Linked DNA regions of Spartinivicinus marinus. The protein of the gene in region 1 interacts with the protein of each later gene in a pairwise test. Links are inferred from orthologs where the notes say so. Each region holds a gene or a part of one and is shown on either strand. Other genes may lie near its edges.

Region 1 (6,882 bases):
ATGGAATAACCTGCTACCCCATATCCACTCGCTTTTTCGTCCCCCAAAGAGGGGGATATTCCTCAGAGCAGGAGGGCAGCACAGGATAAGTATTTAACGAGACTGCTGTTGTTGAGCTGTCTGTTGGTCATTCAACTTAGCTGCATGAGCCATTACATGGTAAATATAATTTTGCTCATGGACACCATGAAATAAATGCGCCCAAGGGCCTGAAGCATATATAGCTACATCTTCACCACCATGGGTTTCTGAGGACATTGGCAACAGCACCTCCTGAAAATAGTTTTTCGATTTAGTATTAACATTAACAATATTCATTCGACCAGGTTGACGCTGCCCAGATTGATCGTTAGCAGCACCCTGGCCACTGTAATATCCTAATGTTGTATAGGGTAATCCATCTGCGGCTAGAGTAGGCGATTTATTAGGCTGCCCTTTGCTATTATTACCAACAACTTTACCTAAAATTGGATTGCCTCGTGTAGGATAACCTCCCATGGTAAAAACATGGCTATGATCAGCGGTAACAATTACCAAAGTTTCACGTGCGTCAGTCATTTTAATGGCTGTAGCAACCGCTTTTGAAAATTCAATTGTGTCATGCAATGCGCGGTAGGCATTTCCTGCATGATGTCCATGGTCGATTCGCCCTCCTTCAACCATTAGAAAAAAGCCATTCTCATTTTTTTGTAAAATTTCAATGGCTTTAGCAGTCATTTCTGATAACGATGGCTCTCCTCCTTTATCATCATTTCTATCTGCTTCAAAAGCCATGTGCGAGCGATTGAATAACCCTAATAAATGATCGACATTTGCCGCCTTAATAGACATAAACTGTTGCTCATTCCAAACATACTGGGCATTATTATATTTCGTTAACCATTCAACAGTTAAATTCCGTCCATCTTCTCGTGCCCCAGTTTTATTTGGTTCTTCAGGATCAACCTGGTTATCTGGCAAAAAGCTTCTGCGTCCGCCTCCTAATGCTACTTCCAACCCATTACCATACGGGAACTCAATTAACTGCCTAGCAATATCTTTACAACCAGCTCGCTTTGCGGACGAAGGCATATCGTCATCATCCTCCCACCCCCGTTCAGGGCTATGGGCATAAGTAGCAGCAGGTGTTGCATGAGTAATTCGAGCTGTTGTCACAATACCTGTAGCCATTTCTGCTTGCTCAGCTTGCTCCAATAAAGTCATTACTTTATTTCTTTTAGCTGTCTCACAATCACCACGCGCCACTTGTTGATTAACTGAAATAACACCTGCTAGGGTTTTTACCCCTGTCATCATAGCAGTCATTGTTCCTGCTGAATCAGCCGTTTGTTGATTGGTATTATAGGTTTTTGATAAACCAACATAAGGCAACCTTTCAAATGCTAATAAGTTCTCTTCTCCTGTTTTACCCTTTAATTGGCCATCTAGAATTCTGGCAGCTGTGACTGTTGATATGCCCATACCATCACCAACAAACAAAATAACATTGCGAGCAATTGAAGTATTTGGTTGTTGGTGAACTGCTTTTGCTACCGCTTGCTGACCAGCTTCAAACCAGTTATCTGATATAACTGGTTGAGCAATAGTTATCATTGGAATAAAACACCAACCAGAAAGTAAGTACTTACAGATAATCCGTTTCACTGTTAATTTCATTATAACTTTCCTTTAACCATCCTTCCTTAACTGTCGTAAAGTTTAAGCTGCTTACACTTATTACGAACGTACTATTAAAATTAATTATTATTGATATTGAGCCACTTTTTTATGTCAGTAAAATGACGATCTTTTTATAGAGAAGTGTAAAGCAAATTTATATGTTTAAACAGCTTAATACCAAACGCCTGACAGGAGTACCACTCAACTTATCTTTAGTTGACCAACGACTTTCTGCTATTCAGCAGTCAGCACCTCTTGTTGGTAAATGGTTATATTGGTGCAACCCTAATTACTCTGCAGCCACTAACAAAGAGTGGGTTGAATTCTGTATTGCTCAACAACAACTTAAGACAGAGTTCAACTTTGCTTTTATTGGCAAAAAAAACCAAGAATATATTGGTGAAGCTAGAATCAGCGGTATTAACTTTCCCCATGGTTTTGCTAATCTAAGCTATTGGGTTAACGCTAGTCACCTAAAACAAGGTTATGCCTCTGAAATAATTACTGCTGCTGCCCAGTTTTGCTTTGAAGAGCTTAATTTGATTCGAGTAGAAATTGTTGTTGATATTGATAATCACGCCAGTATTAAAACGGCTAAAAAGGTGGGAGGTCAATTTGAAGGCAGGTTACGTCATCGCAGTAGAACTTCAGGCCAACCACGCGATTCTTATATGTTTGGTCTATTTCCTGACACATTACATGCTGAAATAGAAGCGGTATAATACCTTTAAATAAAACCCCAGCTTTTGAGTATTGACCTCTATGCTCCATATTGTGCTATTTGAGCCTGAAATTCCTCCTAATACAGGCAATATCATCCGCCTATGTGCGAATACTGGTTATCAGTTGCATTTAATAGAACCTTTAGGGTTTGATTTAGATGATAAAAAACTACGTCGAGCAGGCTTGGATTATTCAGAGTTTGCAAAAGTGGCAGTACACGAATCTCTCTCTGCATTCTGTCAATCGGTTAACTATAACCGCTTATTTGCTATTAGCACTAAAGGCTCTACCCTCCATACCTCAGCTCAATATGAGCCTAATGATGCATTATTATTTGGCCCAGAAACCCGTGGACTACCCAGTAATGTTTTACAAAATGAGGTAAAACCCGAACATATTATACGACTACCCATGAAGCCCAACAGCCGTAGTATGAACTTATCTAACTGTGCTGCAGTGATGATTTATGAAAGCTGGCGGCAACTAGGATTTAAAGGTGGGGAATAATATATCACTGACAAACTGAGCTACAACCAAAAAAGGGGCTAAGGCCCTTTTTTGGTTTAATTCAATAACAAACAAATACTTATAAAAAGAATATGACAGCTTATTGAATAGTTTCTGGCTGCTGCTGTTGTTCACGTTGTTGCAGAGCTTGAGCATATAGCGCATCAAAATTAACTGGCGCCAACATAATTGGAGGGAAGCTGCCACGTAAGACCAAGCTATCAATACACTCACGAGCATAAGGGAACAAAATATTAGGGCAAAAAGCACCCAAGGTTTGATGCAATGAAGCGTCATCTAAGCCTTTTACTAAAAAGACGCCAGCTTGTTGCACTTCAACAACAAATGCTGTTTCTTCATTGTTAGTAACAGTTACTGTTAGAGATAAAACTACCTCAAATACCCCTTCTTCAAGTTGAGTGTTCTGGGTATTCAGATCTAAGTTAACCTGTGGCTGCCATTCTTTCGTGAATATCTCAGGCGCTTTGGGCGACTCAAATGAAAGGTCCTTCACATAGATCCGCTGTAATGCAAACTGAGGTTGGTTCTCTTCGCCAGCTGCCTGATTTTGTTGATTTTCAGCCATTTATGTAATTCCTTAATTAATTTATGTCATTTAATACTCTAAGCAGGTCAGCAATACTAACTCAGCTGACGCACTTCGTCATGCATCACCAGGTTGGCCTGTGACAGCAACCATAGCACTAATCGATGTTGATGTCGCAAAATAAAGACGTCACTTGTTGGTTACTATAGCCTGCACGAGTGATTTTTAGAGGTACCTTGTATAGAGATATAGTGCTAATGGGTTTCAGCAATCAGAGGATCAAGCTTACCTTCACGTTCTAAGGCATACAGCTCATCACAACCACCCACATGCCGCTTACCAATCCAAATTTGTGGTACTGAGGTACGCCCTGCTTTTTCAGCCATTTTCCTACGTACCGCCGGTTTACCATCCACACTAACCAGTTGATAAGGCACTTGCTTGCTATCCAATAAGCGCAGCGCCCGGATGCAAAAAGGGCAATAAGCTGAGCTGTAAATGGTTATGTTACTCATCTTTCTTTCACTTCCTCAGCAACACATATTCACTAACAAAACCCAGACATTACTTTATTACAGGCAGGTTTTCACTTGTCCAGGTTTGCATACCACCTTGCAACCTAAGCACTTGCTCAAAGCCAGCAGCTTTCAACGCTTTACCAGCGGCACTACCTTGTTGTCCCATTTTATCAACGATAATAATGGGCTTGTCCTTGTGCTTTTCTAGCTCTTTCATCCGTTCAGCAAACTTGGTAGATGGAATATTGATAGCATTAACAATATGCCCCGCTTGAAATTCCTTACCATCTCGGACATCTACCACTATTGCATCTTTGTTGTTTACTGCAGAAGTTAGCTGGCTGGTGTTTATTGTTGCACCTGCTTTACGCCCTTCGGTATAAATTAAAGCCGCTAGTAGAGCTAAAAATGCAGTAACCAAGTATGGATGGTTGACAACAAACTCTATCAATTTCTCCATTTGTATTCAGACCTTGCGATTAAATAAGGGTGGCAAGTATACAGGTTTCAACTACCAGGCTAAACAGTTAGATTATCAACCTTCATGCTTCACCTACTATCAGTGCTTTAGATCGGACAAAGTGTCTAGGATCACAGGCTTAATAGACCTCCCTTTAGAATCTCGCTAATATCTCTCTACCCGCTTTTTGTACCATTTACTATGAGCAGCACGAATCCATATGAGTAACCAACGACGTACTACCGCATTACTTATCCTTGATGGTTTTGGCTATAGCGAAACATCAGAGTCCAATGCTATTGCAGCCGCTGAAACGCCTGTTTGGGATAAGCTCTGGGAACAAAATCCTCACAGTTTGATTTCAGGCTCTGGGATAGATGTGGGATTGCCTGATGGCCAAATGGGCAACTCAGAAGTTGGCCATATGAACTTAGGGGCAGGTCGGGTTGTGTATCAAGACTTCACACGCATCACTAAGGCCATTGCAGATGCCTCTTTTTTTACCAACCCAACCCTGACAGAAGCTGTAGACAAAGCCATTACTGAAAACAAAGCCGTTCATATTCTAGGCTTGTTATCTCCCGGCGGAGTACATAGTCATGAAGACCATATTTTAGCCATGATTGACCTAGCTGCTCAGCGTGGTGCTCAAGCCGTTTATGTACATGCATTTTTAGATGGTCGTGACACGCCTCCACGAAGTGCTGAAACATCACTAAAACGCATCGAAGCCAAACTTTCAGACCTAGGTGTAGGCCGAATTGCCAGCTTGATTGGCCGCTACTTCGCTATGGATCGCGACAACCGTTGGGACCGAGTTGCCGCTGCTTATAACATGCTTACCTTAGGTACTGGCGATTTTTCTGCAGAGGACCCAGTTACTGGTTTGCAAGCAGCTTATGCTAGAAGTGAAAATGACGAGTTTGTTAAGGCAACCATCGTTACTCCTGCAAATCAGAAGCCTACCGTTATTGGCGATGGTGATGCAGTTGTGTTTATGAACTTTCGTGCAGACCGCGCTAGACAGCTAACACGTGCATTCGTAGAAGACAGCTTTAGTGGCTTTGAACGTATTAGCCGGCCTAATCTAGCGGGTTTTGTTATGCTCACTCAGTATGCTGCTGATATTCCTGCACCTTGCGCATTTCCGCCTGCATCATTAAAAAACACCCTCGGCGAATATTTGGCATCACTTAGCAAAACTCAGTTACGAATTGCAGAAACAGAAAAATATGCCCATGTAACCTTTTTCTTCAGTGGCGGCGAAGAAACTCCTTATAAGGGCGAAACTCGCATTTTGGTTAACTCACCCGATGTAGCCACATATGACCTAAAACCTGAAATGAGTGCCCCCGAAGTCACTGATAAGTTAGTTGAAGCAATTATCAGTGGAAAATACGACTTAGTGGTATGCAATTATGCCAATGGCGATATGGTAGGCCATACCGGTGTTTTTGATGCCGCAGTGAAAGCGGTTGAATGTCTTGATGAGTGTATTGGCCGGATTCTTAAAGCGTTAGAACAAGTTAATGGTCAATGTTTAATTACCGCTGACCATGGCAATGTCGAACAAATGAGTAATGAAGAAACGGGGCAGGCCCATACAGCCCATACTTGTGAACCTGTACCACTAGTCTATGCTGGACCCAAAGCGATTAAGATTAAAGATCGCGGTATTCTGTCAGATATTGCCCCTACAATACTTAGCTTAATGGAACTACCCATTCCAGAAGAAATGACAGGAAAAGTATTAGTGGAGCAAGCAAACTAGTTTCATCACAAATACTTACTCCCTCATAAGCCAAAAAACAAGTTAAAAAACTTGCGGAATTAATCCACTGTTTCTTTATCTAAAAACCCAATTTATAAGTTGGGTTTTTGGTTTTCATGAAGTTTCTTTGCGACATCTCCAATTACCAGGCATACTTAAAAAAACACCTTCTGGTGTGTTTCTTGAAATGTTTCCAACTACAAGTGTTGTAATCAATGTTGAAATTTATCTTTTCTTTGACAAAACAACTTTATAAACCTATTTGTATTTGTTTAATAAGTGGCACTGCTTTACTTAACAGCAGCGTTAGCTGGGCTAACCCAGAATTACAAGAAAAAGAAAAACAGTTAAAACAATTGCAAGCTGAAATTAAAAAAACCCAACAGCTACTCAAAAAAATCCAACAACAACGCTCTAACGTACAACAATCGTTGCAAACAAGTGAGCAGGAAATGGAACGGCTTCATAAAAAAGTGCAGGAAATTGAAAGCCGGTTGCAGGAGGGCCAGCAACAATTAAAAAAGCTCCATACTAGGCAGCACCAGCTCAGTGTTGCCAAGCGTCAGCAACAACAACAGTTAGAACAAACGATGTTACTGGCACTGTATACAGGTCAAAACTCTAATATAAAAATGTTGCTGAACCAGCAGCAGCCTACCGATGTTGCACGCACCCAGAAGTATCTTGGCTATCTTGC
Region 2 (7,122 bases), 1.3 Mb from region 1 along the record:
CGTAGTGGTTGGCACCGTAATTGACCCTGATATGTCTGATGAGTTACGAGTCACCGTGGTAGCAACAGGGTTAGGGGCGAATGATGCAGCAGATGCACCTGTTAAAGTAGTCGATAATACCAAAAGCGATGGTACTTTAGACTACAATAAATTAGATCGCCCTACAGTCATGAGAAAACAAGCTGCCGCCGGAACAGGCAACCAAGTTGTCCAGCCGGAACGGACTCGTAGTACAGACAATATGGATTACTTGGATATACCTGCATTTTTAAGAAGGCAAGCTGACTAGGGTATTAAAAAAGTTCACTTACCATTTGTGTAATGTGCAGCTTTTGATACAATCGCCGGTCAATTGTTTGCCTTCTGGCAGGATTTGATCAAGACGGCGTACATATATGATTAGACAAAGAACTTTAAAAAACATTATCCGTGCTACGGGAGTAGGTCTACATTCGGGAGAAAAAGTCTACTTGACATTGAAGCCAGCTCCTGTAGATACGGGAATCGTTTTTTGTCGGACAGACTTAGATCCGGTTGTAGAAATACCCGCAAAAGCAAGCTTTGTTGGTGACACTACTTTATGTACATCATTAATGAATAATGATGGCATTAGAGTAGACACTGTTGAGCATTTGCTTTCAGCAATGGCAGGCCTCGGCATTGACAATGCCTATGTAGAAGTAAGCTCCCATGAAGTACCTATCATGGATGGCAGTGCAGGGCCTTTTGTTTTCTTAATTCAATCTGCAGGGATTGAAGAGCAAAACACAGCAAAGAAGTTTATTCGAATTAAAAAAGAGGTTACCTATAAAGAGGGTGACAAGGTAGCAACCTTCTTACCTTTTGATGGCTTTAAAGTGACCTTTACGATTGATTTTGACCACCCTGTCTTTAAAGGCAATATCCAAACAGCTTCTGTTGATTTTTCCAGCACCTCCTTCGTGAAAGAAGTCAGTCGCGCAAGAACTTTTGGTTTTATGCGAGATATTGAATATCTCCGGTCTAAAAACTTAGCGCTTGGTGGTAGTGTTGACAATGCCATAGTTGTTGATGACTATCGGATACTGAATGAAGATGGTTTGCGTTATGATGACGAGTTTGTCAGACATAAAATGCTTGATGCCATTGGTGATTTGTACTTACTAGGTAATAGCTTAATTGGTGAGTACCGTGCGGTTAAATCTGGGCATGCTTTAAATAATAAAGTATTACGTGCCTTAATTGCACAAGAAGATGCGTGGGAAGTAGTTACATTTGAAGATCCTGCTGAAGCTCCTATCTCATACATGCGGCCAGTAGCTGCAGTATAAATCTTATTAGGTAAATAATGGGCTTGTTGCTTTCACACATTAAAAATGTGTACTTGAAGGCTATAGAGCAGGAAATCGCCCGTTGATATGCAGTAGACAACACAGGTAGATATGTACTGTACTGATATAAATTTATATATTGGAAGTACTAATCTATTTGTATGTTGTTGACTAAGATAGGCAAGATTATTGTATTATAAAAGCTATGTAAGGGTAAATACTTATTGTATTATAAGCATGTGAATATTTTGCTACATAGGATTACAAAATAGGGTTACGAAAGTCTGAGTTAAATAAATCATGCTTTTGGCATAGTATTAAGTATATAAGTGGTATTTAGAGCAGCTTAATTCTTGCCCAAGACTTAATAATGCTAAAAAGATAAAATAGCTGATGGTTAAAACTAGAATAACCATGAGTGAGTAAAGCGGCAAATATTTGCCAGTTCGTGTGCAAGACTACGCTCTATTGAAGGCTGATAAAGCCTAAAACTGTTAGTCTTGTCATACGGCTAACATACATATAGATGTAACTTTGGGGGTTAAAGACTGCAAGTAATAGACAGTTGATGCTGCTTTAAATAAATAGCTATGATTGCTTGTAGCGAATTCAACTTATTGATGTACTTGTCTTGTAGTCAGGCGGTAAGAGCTTGAGTAGTTCTGTCTCTTAAGTGAATTATTGTCTAAGGTGGCTTTTGCTAGAGGTACGCAATCCCCGTGAAATAAAAGTGCAAGTGAATGAATATTATTATTGTCCGACGAAAGCTAGATAGATCGCGAACATTTCATATTGGCCCCTTTGGCCTTACATTTCTTGTGCTTGCTCTACTCATCGCTCTTATTAGTCTCTCTATCTGGGGTACCTATACCTACCTGACCCCTCTTTCAGCCAAATCCCTTAGTAATCAAACTACCCAACATTGGCAAGGAGAAATAACCAGCCAACGACGTGAACTTAGTGCGCTTAAGGATCAAGCTACTGCAGAGCTGGATGCATTAGCATTACGAGTATCTGAGTTACAAAGTCGACTCGTCAGGTTAGATGCATTGGGTGAGCGTCTTACTCAAATTGCTGACCTTGATAATGGTGAATTTGATTTTAGTGAGCCTCCTGGATTAGGTGGCCCTGAGTCCAATGATATCGATGAAACATTTAAGCCCCCTCAATTTATTGATCTGATAGATCAGCTGATCAAACAAATCGACAACCGAGAAGCACAATTAGAGCTATTAGGTGATTTAATTACTTCGCGAAAAATAAAGAGCGATGTGTTAATAGCAGGTAGCCCGATTAGGAAAGGCTGGCTATCTTCTCGATTTGGTCGGCGAACAGATCCCATCAATGGGCGTTATGCCTGGCACAAAGGTATTGATTTTGCTGGTAAATATGGGTCCGGCATTTTTTCTGTAGGGTCTGGAGTAATCACTTGGGCTGGCTCGCGGGGTGGCTATGGTAATATGGTTGAAGTGAACCATGGCAATGGTTTTGTTACCCGTTATGCTCATAACAGTAAAGTCTTAGTTAAAGTAGGTGACTTAGTTAAAAAAGGGCAAAGAATTGCTTTAATGGGCAGCAGTGGGCGAGCAACAGGTCCACATGTTCATTTTGAAGTGTATAAAGACGGAAAAGCTGTTAACCCCGCCAGATACATTTCCCGTGCAAATGGATAAACCAATAAGCACTTTGAGTAGTTTCTCTTAAAAGCTGTGGTAATGCTTTCTTGTCTAAAGTAAATAGCGTTACAATCCAGCTACTTTTTCTAAGTTTATTTTATAAAATCAGCCGAGCATTTGAGATGCTGCCTGGTATTAATCTTGTGGATACAATAAGTAAACGATTATGTTAGCGCCTTTAGTTCGAAAAGTCTTTGGTAGTAAAAATGACCGCCAGTTACGCCGGATGCGTAAAGTAGTGAAAGCAGTGAATGCTCTAGAGGAGTCATTGAGTAAACTGTCAGATGAGCAATTAAAGGCTAAAACTGATGAGTTTCGTGGTCGAGTCAAAAAAGGTGAGAGTTTAGACAGCTTATTACCCGAAGCTTTTGCTGTCGTGCGTGAAGCTGGTAAGCGCGTGATGGGAATGCGCCATTTCGATGTTCAATTAATCGGTGGTATGACACTTCACGAAGGTCGTATAGCTGAAATGCGCACGGGTGAGGGTAAAACATTAGTAGCAACCTTGCCAGCCTATCTTAATGGCTTGTCTGGCAAGGGTGTCCATGTTGTAACGGTTAACGATTACTTAGCTAGTCGTGATGCAAACTGGATGCGTCCATTATATGAATTTCTTGGTTTAACGGTTGGTGTGGTGACATCAGGCCAAGATCCAGAATCAAAAAAAGCAGCTTATCAGTCGGATATTACTTACGGAACGAATAACGAATTTGGCTTTGACTATTTGCGGGATAATATGGCATTTAGCCTGGAAGATAAATCCCAGCGCCCACTTAACTATGCCATCGTGGATGAAGTAGACTCAATTCTGATTGATGAAGCCAGAACCCCTTTGATTATTTCTGGTGCTGCTGAAGACAGCTCTGAGCTTTATACTGTTATAAATAAACTTATTCCTAAACTACAAAAGCAGGAAGAGGCTGTTGAAGGTCACTTTACTTTAGATGAGAAAACTCGACAGGTTGAGCTAAATGAGGATGGTCATCAGTTTATAGAAGAGCTGCTGGCTGAAAAGGGAATGTTGGGTGAAGGTGAAAGCCTCTATGCACCGAACAATCTAAATCTGCTCCACCATGTTTATGCTGCCTTAAAAGCCCACCAAATCTTTCATAAAAATATTGACTACATTATTCAAAATGGTCAGGTGCTGTTAGTTGACGAGCATACTGGCCGGACCATGCCTGGTAGGAGGCTTTCTGAAGGCCTACACCAAGCTTTAGAGGCAAAAGAAGGTCTGCAAATTCAAAGCGAAAGCCAGACCCTGGCATCAACCACTTTCCAAAACTACTTCCGCTTGTATGAAAAATTGTCAGGCATGACAGGGACTGCAGATACCGAGGCAGTTGAGCTAAGACAAATTTATGGTTTAGACGTTATTGTCATTCCTACCCATAAGCCAATGGTAAGAAAAGACTATAATGACCTAGTTTATCTCAGTATCGAAGAAAAATATGACGCGGTAATTGAAGACATTAAAGAAAATGTGGCCAAGCATCGCCCTATCTTGGTAGGTACGGCTTCTATTGAATCTTCTGAGCGCGTTTCTAGTGCATTAAAGAAAGCGGGAATTGAACACCAAGTATTAAATGCAAAATTCCATGAAAAAGAAGCAGAAATTATTGCTCAAGCAGGTAAGCCAGGAGCTGTAACCATTGCTACCAATATGGCAGGCCGTGGTACAGATATTATGTTGGGAGGTAACTGGGAAGCTGAAGTTGCTAAGCTAGAGAACCCAACAGAAGAGCAAATTAATAGTATTAAAGCAGATTGGCAAGAACGGCATCAACAGGTATTAGATGCTGGAGGCCTACATATTATTGGTACTGAGCGTCATGAATCACGCCGCATTGATAACCAGCTAAGGGGGCGTTCAGGTCGCCAGGGTGACCCAGGTTCTAGTCGTTTCTATTTGTCTCTTGAAGATAGCTTAATGCGTATTTTTGCCTCCGATGGTATCCGCAATTTGATGCAGCGGCTTGGCATGGAAAAAGGTGAGGCCATTGAGCATCGGATGGTGACCAATGCTATTGAAAAAGCGCAGCGTAAAGTAGAAGGCCGCAACTACGATATTCGTAAAGCCTTATTAGAATATGATGATGTTGCTAATGAGCAGCGTAAGTACATCTATAGTTTCCGTAATAAGGTAATGAGTGAGGATGACCTATCTGAAATGGTGACAGAGTTCCGAGAAGACGTCTTGGAGCAAGCGATTAACCAGTTTATTCCTCCTCAAAGTCTGCAGGAAATGTGGGATGTAAATGGTTTAGAGGAGCATTTATCCTCAGAGTTTGCTATTAACTTGTCTATTCAACAGTGGCTGGATGAAGATGACAAGCTCTATGAAGAGCCCCTAAGAGAAAAAATTAAACAGCACTTGTTGGATGATTATCAGTCTAAGGAAGAATTAGCTGGTGCTGCTGTTCTTCGTATGTTCGAAAAACAAATGCTGCTAAGAGTGTTAGATGATAAGTGGAAAGAGCATCTGGCAACTATGGACTACCTGCGCCAGGGTATTCACTTACGTGGTTATGCTCAGAAAAACCCTAAACAAGAGTATAAGCGCGAGTCGTTTGAGCTATTTCAACAGCTGCTGGAAGACATCAAACATGAAACCATTAAAATTCTTTCTCATGTGCAAGTCAAGCAAGATGATAATACAGAAGAAGTAGAGCGTCAGCGTAGAGCAGCTTTAGCTCAGCAAATGGAATTTCAGCATGCTGAGGCAGCAAGTATGGCTGGTGAGCCAACTTCGGAAGAAGGTGATGAGCACGCTGCTAATACACCATTTATTCGTCAGGAACGAAAAGTAGGGCGTAATGAGCCTTGCCCTTGCGGTTCAGGAAAAAAATATAAGCAGTGTCATGGTAAGATTGTATAAAATATACCTAACACAATAAGATAGCTGTTTAATAGAAGTAATTAAAAAAGGCGACGCTAGTCGCCTTTTTTATGAGGTAATAAGAAATATGGCGGTCGGCTTAGAGTCTATAAAGCAACTGTTGCCTGTTCCAGGCGTTAATTTATCAGCGGTTTCTGCTGGTATCAAAAAAAATCAACGAACAGATTTAGCATTATTGCAGTTTAAGACTGGCAGTACTGTAGCAGGCGTTTTTACCCAAAACCGTTTTTGTGCTGCCCCTGTTCAAGTGGCTAAGCAACATTTGTCGCAGCAGCCTTTAGCATTATTAATAAATGCGGGTAATGCTAATGCAGGGACAGGTCAGCAGGGTTTGGAAGATGCTTACTATAGTTGTGGTATGACCGCGGAACAGTTAGGTCTGACTCAGCAACAAGTGTTACCTTTTTCAACAGGAGTTATTGGAGAGCTATTTCCTATCCAAAAAATAGTCGATTCACTACCTCAACTGGTAAGCAAATTAAGTGATCAGACCTGGAATCAGGTGGCAGAAGCTATTATGACTACTGATACCCAGGCAAAAGGTGTTTCTAAGCAATTTAGCTGGAAGGGTAATACCTATACTATTACTGGTATTGCAAAAGGGGCTGGGATGATAAAGCCCAATATGGCAACAATGCTGGCTTTTATAGCAACAGATCTAGCAATTGATCAGGCTTTACTTCAAAAACTCACTGGAGATGTAGCGAATCTGTCGTTTAATCGTATTACCATTGATGGTGATACGTCCACGAATGATGCTTTTATAGTAGCAGCTACAGGTGCAGCTAATAATGAGCTCATAGTAGATACCAATGATCAGTTATTTCAATTATTTAAAAGCACGCTAATTGAGGTGGCTAAGCAGCTGGCTCAAATGATTGTGCGTGATGGTGAAGGTGCCACTAAATTTGTCTCTATTAATGTCGGTGGTGCCAAAACTGCTCAAGATGCTCTGGAAGTTGCCTATACAGTGGCACATTCACCTTTAGTTAAAACCGCTTTATTTGCCAGTGACCCCAATTGGGGCAGAATATTAGCAGCAGTTGGCCGAGCACAGATTGCTGAATTAGATGTCAGTAAAGTGCAGATTAAATTGAATGATGTAGTGATTGTTGAAAATGGTGGTCGGGCAGCCAGTTATACAGAAGAGCAAGGTCAGCAGGCAATGGTAGAGCCTACTATTGCTATTGATATTGAGCTGGGTTGCGGAGATTTAGCTGAAACTATTTGGACAACT

What was found.
Region 2: the proteins of secB (region 1) and secA interact in binary tests that used the Escherichia coli proteins (3 or more experiments, as listed by UniProt). The link is inferred for Spartinivicinus marinus from one-to-one orthologs.

Annotation. Positions count from the first base shown.
Region 1 is NZ_JAPJZK010000001.1:2,943,999-2,950,880, reverse strand. The notes cover bases 1,733-4,731. They hold secB (protein-export chaperone SecB), read right to left. Parts: upstream 3,476-4,731; coding sequence 2,990-3,475; downstream 1,733-2,989. Other genes in these bases: gpmM (2,3-bisphosphoglycerate-independent phosphoglycerate mutase), read left to right, coding at 4,635-4,731; OQE68_RS13245 (rhodanese-like domain-containing protein), read right to left, coding at 4,001-4,414; grxC (glutaredoxin 3), read right to left, coding at 3,691-3,951; trmL (tRNA (uridine(34)/cytosine(34)/5-carboxymethylaminomethyluridine(34)-2'-O)-methyltransferase TrmL), read left to right, coding at 2,422-2,889; OQE68_RS13265 (GNAT family N-acetyltransferase), read left to right, coding at 1,818-2,381. Outside these bases: OQE68_RS13270 (alkaline phosphatase family protein), read right to left, coding at 94-1,656; more of gpmM, read left to right, coding at 4,732-6,185; OQE68_RS13235 (murein hydrolase activator EnvC family protein), read left to right, coding at 6,401-6,882. UniProt on the Escherichia coli protein: One of the proteins required for the normal export of some preproteins out of the cell cytoplasm. It is a molecular chaperone that binds to a subset of precursor proteins, maintaining them in a translocation-competent state.
Region 2 is NZ_JAPJZK010000001.1:4,273,163-4,280,284, forward strand. What follows is about bases 2,826-6,064. They hold secA (preprotein translocase subunit SecA), read left to right. Parts: upstream 2,826-3,152; coding sequence 3,153-5,864; downstream 5,865-6,064. Other genes in these bases: OQE68_RS19175 (M23 family metallopeptidase), read left to right, coding at 2,826-2,983; argJ (bifunctional glutamate N-acetyltransferase/amino-acid acetyltransferase ArgJ), read left to right, coding at 5,953-6,064. Also shown: cell division protein FtsZ, read left to right, coding at 1-289; lpxC (UDP-3-O-acyl-N-acetylglucosamine deacetylase), read left to right, coding at 396-1,310; more of OQE68_RS19175, read left to right, coding at 2,051-2,825; more of argJ, read left to right, coding at 6,065-7,122. UniProt on the Escherichia coli protein: Required for protein export, interacts with the SecYEG preprotein conducting channel.